Regions from separate parts of the Sutcliffiella sp. FSL R7-0096 genome, predicted to be linked through region 1. Evidence: predicted binding sites of a transcription regulator. Region 1 holds the regulator's gene; the other holds the start of a gene.
What was found. Region 1 encodes NrdR, which represses ribonucleotide reductase genes. Its sites were predicted from a motif close to AACACNATATATNGTGTT; they were not measured.
Positions count from the first base shown of each region.

Region 2: the regulator NrdR is predicted to act here: its motif matches at 2,783-2,800, upstream of MKY77_RS16055 (vitamin B12-dependent ribonucleotide reductase).

Region 1 covers NZ_CP152003.1:3,642,200-3,649,078, reverse strand. Annotated here, with positions in the region: gene coaE (dephospho-CoA kinase) at 1-122, shown strand, start outside; gene MKY77_RS18700 (glyceraldehyde-3-phosphate dehydrogenase) at 319-1,350, shown strand; gene speD (adenosylmethionine decarboxylase) at 1,676-2,050, shown strand; gene MKY77_RS18690 (cytosolic protein) at 2,356-2,760, shown strand; gene nrdR (transcriptional regulator NrdR) at 2,785-3,246, shown strand; gene MKY77_RS18680 (DnaD domain protein) at 3,559-5,013, shown strand; gene MKY77_RS18675 (diacylglycerol kinase family protein) at 5,415-6,314, shown strand; gene ytxC (sporulation protein YtxC) at 6,434-6,879, shown strand, end outside.
Region 2 covers NZ_CP152003.1:3,126,738-3,133,616, forward strand. Annotated here, with positions in the region: gene MKY77_RS16055 (vitamin B12-dependent ribonucleotide reductase) at 92-2,659, opposite strand; gene MKY77_RS16060 (biotin/lipoate A/B protein ligase family protein) at 3,332-4,168, opposite strand; gene MKY77_RS16065 (rhodanese-like domain-containing protein) at 4,340-4,720, shown strand; gene MKY77_RS16070 (DinB family protein) at 4,950-5,444, opposite strand; gene MKY77_RS16075 (hypothetical protein) at 5,526-5,810, shown strand; gene gcvPB (aminomethyl-transferring glycine dehydrogenase subunit GcvPB) at 5,979-6,879, opposite strand, start outside.

The DNA of each region.
Region 1 (6,879 bases):
TAAAATCCCAGATGCCCCTTTCAGAAAAAGTAAAAATCTCCCATGCAGTCATAGACAACAACGGCTCCCTAACCAAAACAGAACAACAACTAAATCAAGTATTATCAGAATGGAAAATTTAAAAGTTTGTATTTGATCAACTCTTCCAACAGATAACCTAACTAGTTTATAGTTTGTCAGCAGTCTGCGGGCATATCCCAAAATAGGGATATGCCCTTTTTTTATTTTTTACATGACATATAGAATTTAATTATGTTATACTAATTGCAGGTTAAAAGATTAATAAGTATAACATATATACAGAAATGGGGAATTTGCATGAAGGCAAAGGTTGCAATTAATGGGTTTGGACGAATTGGAAGAATGGTATTCAGACGTGCCATCCAAGAGGAAGGATTAAATATTGTTGCAATCAATGCGAGCTATCCGGCGGAAACGCTAGCTCACCTAATTAAGTATGACACAAATCATGGACGTTTTGATGCGGATGTATATGCACAGGACGATGCCTTAATCGTAAATGGTAAGCGTATTCAATTGGTTAACAATCGCAATCCAGAAGAGCTTCCTTGGAAAGAAATGAACATAGATATTGTTATTGAAGCAACAGGAAAGTTTAACTCTCGGGATAAAGCGGCACTTCATCTTCAAGCTGGCGCTAAACGTGTCGTACTGACAGCACCAGGGAAAAACGAGGATGTAACCATTGTAATGGGAGTAAACGAAGAAGTACTGAATATGAATGAGCACTTTGTCATCTCTAACGCTTCTTGTACGACAAACTGCTTAGCACCGGTTGTCAAGGTGTTAGATCAACAGTTTGGTATTGAGAATGGACTTATGACAACTGTACATGCTTATACAAATGACCAAAAGAATATTGACAACCCGCATAAAGATTTACGTAGAGCAAGAGCTTGCGGTCAGTCCATCATCCCAACCTCTACAGGAGCGGCAAAAGCATTATCCTTAGTTCTCCCACACTTAAAGGGTAAACTACATGGTATGGCGCTCCGTGTTCCAACACCTAACGTATCTCTGGTTGACCTGGTGGTAGACTTGAAAAAGCCGGTAACGGTAGACGAAGTGAATGATGCGTTCCAAAGTGCTTCCATCGGTTCCATGGATGGTATATTAGGGGTAACAATGGAGCCTCTTGTATCAGTGGACTTCAACACAAATCCACATTCGGCAGTCATTGATGGTTTATCCACCATGGTGATGGGCGATACAAAGGTAAAAGTATTAGCTTGGTACGATAACGAGTGGGGTTATTCCTGCCGAGTAGTAGACCTTGTCCAATTCGTGGCAGAAAAAATGGTGGAATCAAAAGAAGTAATGGCTGGTTAATAAGACCTGAAGCAATATTATAGTGAAATAAATGTAAGCGGTTAACATTTTATGTTAATCGCTTTTTTGCTTTTGTCACAAAGTCCATTATTTTTCACCTTTTTCCTAATTTCATAGTTAACTAGAAAAAAAGTCATAAATGCCTGTTGCAAAACTAAAATAAAAGCATTATACTATTTTTCGTGAACTTCTTGAAACGATTATGTGACTACTTAAAGGGTTAGGACCTCTCTGGACTAACTTTCCCCCGTGGTAGTAATACATCAATCACTCTTCACCTTTGAGGAATTCATGTATTTTAAAAAATGAAAAGGGGGAACGTGAGATGGAAACAGTAGGTCGTCACGTTATTTCAGAATTATGGGGTTGCGATTTTGACAAATTGAATGATATGGATTACATCGAAAAAACTTTTGTCGATGCTGCATTAAAATCAGGTGCAGAAGTAAGAGAGGTAGCTTTTCATAAATTTGCACCTCAAGGGGTAAGCGGAGTTGTCATTATTTCCGAGTCCCACTTAACAATTCATAGCTTCCCAGAGCACGGTTATGCAAGTATCGATGTTTATACATGCGGAGAATTAGATCCTAATATTTCAGCTGACTATATTGCAACTGCTTTAAATGCTCAGACGCGTGAAACAATCGAACTTCCACGTGGAATGGGTCCTGTTCAAGTAAACAAAGCAAAAGCTCTTTAAAATTATAACTAAATGCATTAAAATAAAAAGAGGTGTATAGCATGCACCTCTTTTTATTATACTCAAAATATATTATACATAAAGGCTTTGTTAAAGCTAGTTGTTGATAATAACCTGTCTCTAGCTGGTGATTGGAGCAAGAGGCGTAGACTCCAGCGGGAGAGTAGCGACAATCTTGAGACCCCGCAGTGAAACGAGGAGGCTCAAGGTCGCCCCGCGGAAAGCGAAGCCTATTGCGGAAATCAACAGCGACGTTTAACAGAGCCTACATAAAAAACAACAAATTAAGGGGTTGTCAGGCTAAAGTGGGAGCGATACAAAAGCTGAAAGGTATTTTGACCAATCACTCAGAGACGCGGGAAAATCATACGGAAGAATCCCTGCGAAGTCGTTATTATAAAACTACCAATAAGAATGCAATGAAGGCGTTACAAGAATTGTTTAAGAATATGGAAGGGGTAACGATTAAATCTGTTTCTGATGAGCACGGGGAAATTGCGTTGCAAGTGAACAAAGGCAGAAAAGCATTTGTCATTGTCACTGTTATATCTGTCCGACCTTTTGAAACAGCAGTTGATTTTTCCGTTACAACAGAAACCAAGCTACCTTTCGATTTTGGATACAGTCGTCAACTGATCAAACAGATGTATGAACGGATTGATAAATCGATGATCTATATTGGATCCGGACTGAATTCGGGGAAAAAGTAGATTGGAAACGGAGTGGAAACCATCATGAAATGTCCTGCCTGTCACCATAATGGGACGAAGGTATTAGATTCACGCCCTGTAGAAGAGGGAAAATCCATCAGAAGAAGAAGAGAATGCGAATCTTGCTCCTACCGCTTTACAACGTTTGAAAAAGTGGAAGAGATGCCGCTTATCGTCGTAAAAAAAGAAGGAATACGAGAAGAATTCAGCAGAGAAAAAGTATTGCGTGGACTTATCCGTGCATGCGAAAAAAGACCGGTAGCCCTTAAACAGCTTGAAGACATTGTAATGGAAGTCGAAAAAGAATTAAGGAATATCGGCATTTCCGAAGTAAAGAGCGACATGGTTGGAGAAATGGTGATGGAGAGATTATCAAAAATTGATGAAGTGGCATATGTTCGATTTGCCTCTGTATACCGTCAATTTAAAGATATTAATGTATTTTTGGATGAATTGAAAGAAATCATTGAGAAGGAACGAAATTAAGTAGGCTCTTTTCTCAAAGATTGTTGCTATTGACCAGTAAAAAGTCGGTAATTGGACTTTTTACAAGAAAAGTCGGCAATTGGACTTTTCACCGCTTACCTACTCTTAAGCAAACATGCAATCTATTCAGTATAGCCAAGAAAAGAGCACGACAGTTAGGAATATATTGGTTGTTTTATGAGTACGAAAAAGCAACAAAGTGTATGAAAGTTATTCAATAAGTCATTCGCAATAAGGAACCCTAAGTAAGAGAGGAAAATTATATGCCTCTCTTTTTCGATTATTTCTTTAAAAGAAAGGTTTGGATGTTTCATGTCAGATCGCCATTGGAAAGAGCTGGTCCCAGTTGACCGGTATATCGTACGGTCAAATGGAATGCTTCAGCAGTTTGACCAAAAACTTCTTACCATGCTTTATCAGCCATTGCTGGGATTCAGGGGATACAGTCTTTTTATGACCCTTTGGAGTGAGCTGGATCAAGACCGCCTATGGGGCGAGGAGACTACGCATCATGGAATTATGACAACCATGCAATGCAATTTAAAAGATATTCACCAAGAACGAATCAAGTTGGAAGGAATCGGTCTTTTAAAGACGTGGGTCAAAGAAGATAATCAGATCCGCACCTTCATTTATGAACTTCAGCCCCCACTCTCCCCGGAAGCCTTCTTTTCTGAGCCTATGCTGACTATCTATTTATACAACCGTCTAGGAAAAAATAAATATGCGAGTGTTAAAAAATTCTTTTCCGATAAGGTTATCCCGATGGATGAATATCAGGAAGTGACTCGTAGTTTCAGTGATGTTTTTCAATCCGTCCAATCGGAAAATATGGCCTACGCTGCGAATGAAGAGATGATGGAAGAGCTACCGTTGCCAGAAGGGGAAGAATGGTTGGACAGAAAGACAGGGAGCGAGCCAAAGGTAGGTCAAGAAGTGTTTGACTTTGACCTTTTTTATGCAGGGTTATCCGAGGTCGTCATACCGAAAAAATCCATTACGTCAAAAGTAAAGGAAGCGATTGTCAAGCTTTCCTTTATCTATTCAATCGATCCGATTTCAATGCGGGACCTGATGATGAATGTGATTGATGTGGATGAGAAGGTGAACTTGGAGAAGCTGAGGAAGACAGCAAGGGATTGGTATCAATTAGAATACCAAGATACGTTGCCGGGACTAGTAGAAAAGACACAACCGTTGAACTTGAAGCAGTTTTCAGATAAAAAGCCTGCGACAAAGGATGAACAGTTGATACAGCAGCTGGAAAATGTATCACCGAAACAAATGCTTACCGACCTTTCTGGTGGATCAGAACCATCCGCTTCTGATCTTCGCATTGTAGAGGATGTCATGTTCAAACAGCAACTGACTCCGGGTGTCGTGAATGTGCTACTTTATTACGTTTTGTTAAAAACTGATATGAAACTAAATCGTAAATATGTGGAGAAAATTGCCAGTCACTGGGCACGCAAACAGGTGAAAACCGTAGGGGAAGCCATGGAACTTGCGAAGGAAGAGCACCGCCAGTACCAGAATTGGGCAGATACCAAGCCATCCACCAAGAGTGCAGGTGGAAGTAGCTCCACTAAAGCCAAAGCAGGGAAAGTGGTTCGCAACCGGTTTGTCAGTTCTGAGGTAGCTAGCAGCGATGCGGAAGTTGTAGCGGGACAGTCAGACAAATTCAAGGAAGTGGAAGAGGACGAAAAGCAGAAGCTGATGGAACGTCTGGCAAAAATGAAAGAGAAGAAGATAAGGCTGGATCAATAAATAGGATAGATATAAGAGGCTGCATCTACCGTTTGGTGATGCGGCCTTTTTGGTGGGCTAACTCTAGTGGAAAAGGCAAAAGTTACAATACAATTGTTAAAAGTTACAATAATACTAAAAAAGTAATAATAACCTCCAGAAAAGTTACAATCATCCCTAAATTAGTTCCAATCACCTCCAGAAAAGTTACAATCAACTTTTTTATCTATAACAGACTGCTCCCATTTTTGTAACGAGCGAAGATTTCTCCCACTGTATGTGCGATTATCCTAAAATTACAATCGCACCCTATACGAAAAATAAGTCTATAATTTCTTCCTCAACTATATCCTGAAAAGATGTTAATACTACTAAAAAAGGGTATCGTTTACTATAAGACTAAAGAAAAGGGGAAATAACCTTTGAAAAGAGTTGCGGTGATCGTGAATCCAAATGCCGGGAACAAAAAGTTGATAAATTCCATTGAAAAGATAGAGGAAATGCTTTTAAGCCAGTTTGAAGAAGTGGCCATCCACGAAACGGAAAAAGAGGGAGATGGTGCAAAGCTGGTAGAGCAGATGGCCGGTGATGTGGATCTATTGATCGGTGCAGGTGGGGATGGGACCATCTATGAACTAATTAATGCGCTTGCCCCGCTCGAGAAAAGACCTGTTTTTGCCATCATACCCGGGGGGACCTGCAATGATTTTTCAAGGACGCTGGGAATTGATCAGCACCCTGTAAAAGCAGTGGAACAAATCTTGGAGCAACACACGCAAAAAGTGGATATAGGAAAGAGCGATAATCAGTACTTTTTGAACTTTTGGGGAATCGGCTTGGTTTCCAAAGTCTCAGATAACATTGACAGTGGAACAAAACAATTGCTCGGAAAGTTATCCTATTACATTAGTGCCGGGCAGACGGTGATGGAGGAGGAACCATTTCTGTTGAAGATCGAAAGTGAAACGACTACCTATGAAGGGAAGGCCGTCATGCTGCTAATTGGTAACGGTTCTTTTCTTGGGGGTATCCGTTCCTTTTTCCCATTCTCAAGCGTTCAGGATGGACACCTTGATGTACTGATCATCAAGCAAACATCCATTGCACAGCTTTGGACATGGCTTCAAACTAGGCTTCAAAAGGAAGTACCGGCACAAGGGAATGAGGATATCGTCTACTTTCGTGCCAAAGAACTGAATATAGAAGCAACCCCAAATCAGGAAATTGATACGGACGGAGAGAAATCCGCCAACACCCCAGCAACAGTTAGCATTCTACCGGATCATTTAGAAGTGATCGTAGGGGATTTCCCATTGCAATGACAGCAAAATAAGCGCCAACCCATTATTAGGTGGGCTGGCGCTTATTTTTCATTATTTATTCATTTTTCCGTCCTTGCACCCATATATATAGAATCAGGTGTACCAAAGGGGGGACAAACTTGTTTGAGATTTCCTTTCGAAATGAATCGGATGCAAGTGCCATTTATGTGAGTATCATGGAACAAAATCCTGAAAGTGATTCTATCCTTTCTTTACATAAAGAAAAAATCGTCTTGGAATCGAAGGATATTCATTTTTACAAGAACACCATTACCCCGGTGTTGAAGAAATATATTCAACGGACTAAAGAAAAAGAGTGGATTTTGCAAGTATTGGAAAATACGTTTTACTATAAAGAGGCGGAGGAGCAAGAGCAAATCCTTTGTATCCTGCAGTCGATCCTTCAAGGGGAACGGTCCGACATCCCAAACCTTCCATCTATTGACCATCGTGGGGTCCAATTGGAAGAGGTGATGGAATCCTTTTTTCTAGAGCCTGTCTCTTTTTCTTTCGATTCATTCCTGACATTCAGGTTAAAAGAGTACTTTGAATGTCTTCAGGTCTA
Region 2 (6,879 bases), 520 kb from region 1:
AGTACCTAAAAGCAACAAAGTTTACGAAAAGAGCTAATAGAAAAAAACGAGAAGATCCCTCTAAGGGTTCCTTCTCGTTTTATGATCTATCTTATAATCCGCATTTCAACTGTGCACCACAGTCTGTGCATGTATTACATCCACCGATTTCTTTTACTGTACCAACACGGCAAACAGGGCATGTGTTCCCTACTTCTGATCCGTATTGAACATTGGTCGAGCGCAAATCGTTGATTGTTTCCACAAGTACGACCGGCTTCTTTACTACATCTTCCATTTGAATCTGCTCGCCTTCGTCCATGGTGTTTTCTTCGGCTTTCAGGGTTAGGACTTGGGAGTCACGGCTTCCATCCACATAGACGGTACCACCTTTTGCTCCACCTTTGTAGAGGCGTTCGTACACTTTTTTCACTTGATCCACTGTATATCCTTTTGGCGCATTAACCGTTTTGGAAATGGAGCTGTCAATCCAGTTTTGGATGATGCATTGGACATCGGCGTGTGCTTCAGGAGCGAGTTCCATTGCAGAGATGAACCAGTTTGGAAGGTTCTCCGCATCTGCTTCTGGGTTCGCATCCAAGTATTCTTGAACGATGTCCGCTTTGACTTCAATGAACTTCCCTAGACGTCCACTGCGGAAGTAAGAGAAGGAGAAGTACGGTTCTAGACCTGTTGATACGCCCACCATTGTTCCAGTAGATCCAGTTGGAGCCACCGTTAATAGGTGAGAGTTACGAATACCTGAAGTCATGATGCCTTCTTTGATATCTTCCGGCATTTTGCCCATGAAGCCTGTTTTTGTGAATGCTTCACGTAGGCGATTTGTCTCTTCTACTGTTGCACCCTCTAAGAACGGGAAGCTTCCTTTTTCTTTTCCAAGTTCCACTGAAGCACGATATGCAGTAACCGCAATCGTTTCAAATACTTTATCTACAAGCTCGTTGCCTTTTTCAGAACCGTATTCTGTTTCACAATAGATTAGAAGATCGTGAAGGCCCATTACTCCAAGTCCAACACGGCGCTCTCCTAATGCTTGCTTTTTATTTTCCTCCAAGAAGTATGGCGTCGCATCGATGACGTTATCTTGCATTCTTACGCCGACTTCTACTGTTTGTTTCAACTTTTCAAAGTTTACTGTTTTGGTTTCCTTGTCCGCAAATTGAGCAAGGTTGACTGCTGCCAAGTTGCAGACAGAAAATGGTGCGAGGGGTTGTTCCCCACATGGGTTGGTTGCTACGACCTTTTGTCCGTATGCTTTTGCATTTGTCATATCGTTGGCATTGTCGATGAAGAAAATGCCCGGCTCTGCTGAATATGTCGCACAGATATTGACTAAGTTCCAAAGCTCTTTGGCTTTAATTTTTCTGTATACTCTCACCTTGTGTCCTTGCTTTTCCCATTCACGAACATCTCCAACTTCTGACCATTGCTCATTGTATAGGGCCATTTCATCTTTATCATATGCTTCCACATCAGGGAAACGAAGATCGAAGTCTGCATCGTTCTCAACAGCTTCCATAAATTCTTTTGTGAGCGTAATGGAAATATTGGCACCTGTCAGGAATTCTGGGTTATGAACCGTGTACGTTCCGCCCACTTTAAGCTTCTGCTCTGCATCTTTTATGATTGCTTCTGTAAATCCGCCGTATCCAGGGATGTGCTTGAAGTTTGTAACAGATTGGTACATGGTGATTTCCTGATCTGTCAATGGTGTAAACTTCAGCTTATCCTCTGCCGCTTTTTTGATGCTTTCGTCATTTGTATTTTCAATTAGGTAGCGAAGAATTCTAGGGTTTTGCATTTTGGAAATGATGAATTCTACGATATCAGGATGCCAGTCTGCTAGCATGATCATTTGAGCTCCACGTCTTGATCCACCTTGTTCAACAAGATGAGTCAACTTTGCAATGTCGTCCAACCAGGAGACACTACCAGAGGATTTACCGTTAACCCCTCTTGCAAGGGCGTTTCGTGGTCGAAGCGTTGATCCATTTGTACCAACCCCACCACCGCGACTCATGATTTCCATCACTTGTTTACGATGTTCGGATATTCCTTCACGGGAATCCTGTACGAACGGCATCACATAACAGTTAAAGTATGTTACATCTGTGTCTGCCCCAGCTCCGTATAGCACACGTCCTGCTGGTACAAAGTTCATGTTCACCAGTTCATGATAGAACTTTTCGAACCATTCCTGACGCTTCTCTTCCGTCGTTTCTACCGCTGCCAACCCTTTCGCGTTACGTTTGGCAATTTGCTCGTAGAAGACTTCAAGTGGCTTTTCAATAACATCTAAGGAACGGACGACAACTCCAGTTTCAGCTTCACCTTGCTTTGTCAAAACTCCACGATACTCTTCCTCAATTAGTACAGAAGCTTTTTTGGTAGACCAGTCTATGTCTTGTATGTAACCAAGACCTCTTGCAGGGAATTTTGGGTCTTCTTTAATCGTTAGTACAACAAAATCTCCAGCTGTAAGCGTTACTTTCTCGGTATCTTTAAATGCGTAACGATCGAGCATGACCAGGCGGGAAACACCTTTATGTGTGGTGGTCATGTCCTCTGTAATGGGGTGTACTTGAGGAAACAAGCCGATGTCCTTGTTCAAGCGTTCTACATCAATTTTTAATTTGGATTCATTAATTGCGATCGTCATTATTACAACTCCTCTAAAACTAGTAGTTCTACCAAATATTACTTCTGTAAAATTTGTTTGTACAGATAAGGTATCATATCTGCCAATAAAATATCAACATATAGTATTTAAAATATTTTCGACACTACTATATATTGATTTTCTGCGAAAGAAATCTAAATTTGTCAAATTGTAAAAGCGTCAAATCAGAGAGGAAATTCAAGAGAAACGAAGATTACATTCTATTTTCGAAGCATAATGACTTTTTTTGTCGCTTGCGCATTTTTACGAAATATAGCAAGCCTACTGTATCAACGTTTTGAGAAAATCCTCCCTATTTGGCGAAAAATATTTTTTTATTTTCCATTTTTGACTTTTACATATATAGTCGACTCTTTACACTACCCTACTACATATAGTGCAAAACAAAAAGATAACGAGAATTTATTCCTCGTTATCTCAGACTGTTGACCAACTATAAACTAGTTAGGTTATCTGTTGGAAGAGTTGATCTTCGTTGCAGGAGCTAAGCTATCCGCGGGCAGTCCGGAAGCCTCCTCGGGCTACGCCCTGCGGGGTCTTCCATGTCCTTTCCTCCCGAAGGAGTCTTCGCACCTTCCACTGCGATCAACTAGAGAATTTCTTTATTTTAACCTTTGTCTACATACTGAGATAACGAGAAGTTATTCCTCGTTATCTTTTATAATTCCACTCGTCTGTGGAATATTTCTTTTCCATGATTGCATGTACTTCAGCCAACTCTGCTCCCGTCAACTCATGTGGTTCAAGCGTGATATTTAAGCCTTTTTCAAATCCCATATAAAACGCCTTTTTTGCTTCCTCCATGGTGACTGGGATTTCGCGAAGGGCATTGATTGCCACTGCTTTATTTTTGAAGTTCTTCTGCATCCGTTCCTTCACTCGTTCACTCGGGTAGTTGAACAGGCTAAAAAGTAAATCCTCATCAATATCCAGTAGAATGGAACCGTGCTGCAGGATAACACCTTTTTGACGGGTCTGCGCACTGCCGGCAACCTTCCTTCCCTCGACTACAAGTTCATACCAGGATGGTGCATCAAAACATACGGAAGAACGAGGGTTCTTTAACCCTTGCTTTTCCTCTTCTGTTCTTGGAATCGCAAAGTATGCATCAAGTCCAAGCGCCTTGAATCCTTCCAAGATACCTTCTGAAATCACCCGGTATGCTTCTGTAACCGTCTGGGGCATTTCTGGATGTTCTTCAGATACGATGACACTATATGTCAGTTCCTTGTCATGAAGGACGCCTCGTCCACCTGTTGGTCTCCTTACAAAACCTAGACCTAACTCTCGTACGCGTTCCATGTTGATTTCTTTTTCTGCTTTTTGAAAATAGCCAACAGATAAAGTAGGAGGGTTCCAACCGTAAAATCGAATGGTGGGTGGAATCTTGCCTTCACTGTGCCACTCTAATAACGCTTCATCAAGCGCCATATTAAATGCAGGAGATTGATCCTTAGAATCAATGAACCTCCAGATTTCTTTGGTCATATTATGTACCTCATTTACTTCTATATGATAGATTAGTCTACCAAAACTCCCATTTGATTTCAAAGTTAAAGCTTGGTATTTTTTATTGTGAATAGTAGAAAAGGATGACATTTCTCTTAAGCTTTTATATAATATACTTTGGTAGAAAAAGAAAAAGAGGGGTTGTCTAGTTTGGCTTTGTACGTAACATTAGGAATCTTGGCAGCATTTATCGTCTATTCAGTGATCATGTTCATTTACCAACGTAAAATTCTAACAACCTTAACGGAAGAAGAATTTCGCGCTGGTTATCGTAAAGCGCAGCTGATTGATGTCCGTGAGCCGAAAGAGTACGAAGGCGGGCACATCCTTGGCGCAAGAAACATTCCTTTGTCTCAAATGAAAATGAGAATTAGAGAGGTACGCCAAGACCAACCAGTCTACATTTATTGCCAGAACACCATGCGCAGTGGCCGTGCAGCTCAAATGTTAAAGCGTAAAGGCTACACCCAGCTTTATCAACTTAAAGGTGGATTCAAGCGCTGGGGCGGTAAAATTAGAACGAAGAACTAATAGAGCTCTTTTCTCAAACTTTGTTACTAGTAAAAAGTTGGCAATTGGACTTTTTACAGCATAAATTCACTAAAATTGGCATGTAAGCTGTTTGGGAAAACCGAGAAAAGAGCACGACAGCTAGGAATATACGGTTAGACCAATCATGCGAAAAAGCAACATCGTATGCGAGTATAGCATATAGATAAGAGCACTTGCAGAGTGAGTAACTGCAAGTGCTCTTTTGTGTTTATTGTACGGTATTGTTTAATGTTTGATTGATCTGTTCTATGTGACGTCGTTCATGGAACCCAATTAATTGTACCCATTGTTGTGCGGAAAGATCGCCGATCCAGCGATGATTGAAGCCATATTTATGTAGCGAAATATCGTCCACTTCTTGAATGAACGTGTTCAAGTTGGCTCTCGATTGCTCCAACAGCTCTACTAATTCCTCTTTCGTGTATGGGTGTTCGGATGGTGTGATGTCTTCTGGCGCTTCCACCTTATATGTTCTATTGGCAAGCATTTTTGCTAGGGGTAAATCTTTTTCTTCCACTTCATTTTTTACTTCCAGCGCTTTACTTAAGCCGTTTGTTATCTTGTTTTCAATTAGGTAAAGGTGCTCAACATTCTGAGAGACAGTCCAGATGGTGTCATGCTTTTCATGCAGTTGTTTTTCTGAGATTCCTTCTAGCAGTTCAAGTAGCTCTTCTCTTGCTTTATAGGTTTGCTCATAGTACATTTGCGTTCCCTCCCTTTGTTTCTAGTTATATCTTAAGGCTTTTTGGGGAGTTTGAGAAGTGATATGTGGTGGAGGTTGATTATGACTTGGAAGGAATGGAATGTTTTGTGGCCCATGAGGGTTTATCCTTCAAGTTTTTATTTTATCAACCAAGTTCGGTTGTTTATCAACCAACTAGCCAAACTCTTTCAACCAACCCCATTTTCAGATAGATATTTTGTGAAAACGGATTTGGACTTATGCTTCATGCACCCAAATTGTGTTAAAGGGACTCATTTAAACAATAGAGGAGATGCTATATCAAGAAAAAATGAAATATATCTGGAAAAAACTCAATATATCCGGAATTTTCAAGATTTATCATGAAATTTTAAATTATATCTGGAAAAAACAGATTATATCAGGAAATCGACCTTCTCCGTCAAAATTCGACACGCAGACACACACTCGAACCACTTATACCCCAGCTCCAAAATCCCAACATTGAAAAAAAGAGAACAGGCGTCCCTGTCCTCTCTCCAATCCAAATCCCAATTAAGCTTCCTTCTGATAACGCAACACAGGCTTACGGGCTGCCAACGTCTCATCCAATCTCTTAATCACTGTTGTATGAGGTGCTTCTTGCACCACTTCCGGACTTTCTTCCGCTTCACGTGCAATCTGGATCATCGCTTCAATGAAGGAATCCAATGTTTCTTTTGATTCCGTTTCCGTCGGTTCAATCATGATGCACTCTTCCACATTCAATGGGAAGTAGATCGTTGGCGGGTGGTAGCCGAAGTCAAGCAGACGCTTTGCGATGTCCAATGTACGGACGCCAAGTTTTTTCTGACGCTTACCGCTCAATACGAATTCGTGCTTGCAATGTCTGTCAAACGGCAGGTCGTAGTGCTCTGCCAGACGACGCATCATGTAGTTCGCATTCAGAACGGCATATTCTGTGACTGCTTTCAATCCATCCGGACCCATGGATCGAATATACGTGTAAGCACGTACGTTGATACCGAAGTTTCCGTAGAATGGCTTCACACGGCCGATTGAATCTGGGCGGTCGTAATCGAAACCGAATGTGCCATCTTCTTTTTTCACTACTAACGGTTTTGGCAGGTATGGGATCAAATCCGCTTTTACTCCAACCGGTCCAGAACCTGGGCCTCCACCGCCGTGAGGGCCAGTGAATGTTTTGTGTAAGTTCAAATGAACCACATCAAAGCCCATGTCCCCAGGGCGAGCCTTGCTTAGTACCGCATTCAAGTTTGCTCCATCATAGTAAAGCTTTCCGCCTGCATCGTGGACAATGCGAGCCATCTCAAGGATGTTTTCCTCAAAAAGTCCAAGTGTATTCGGGTTGGTCAGCATCAAAGCAGCCGTGTCTTCCCCTACTACTCTGCGAAGATCCTCTAGGTCTACCAAACCATTTTCGTCGGATTTTACC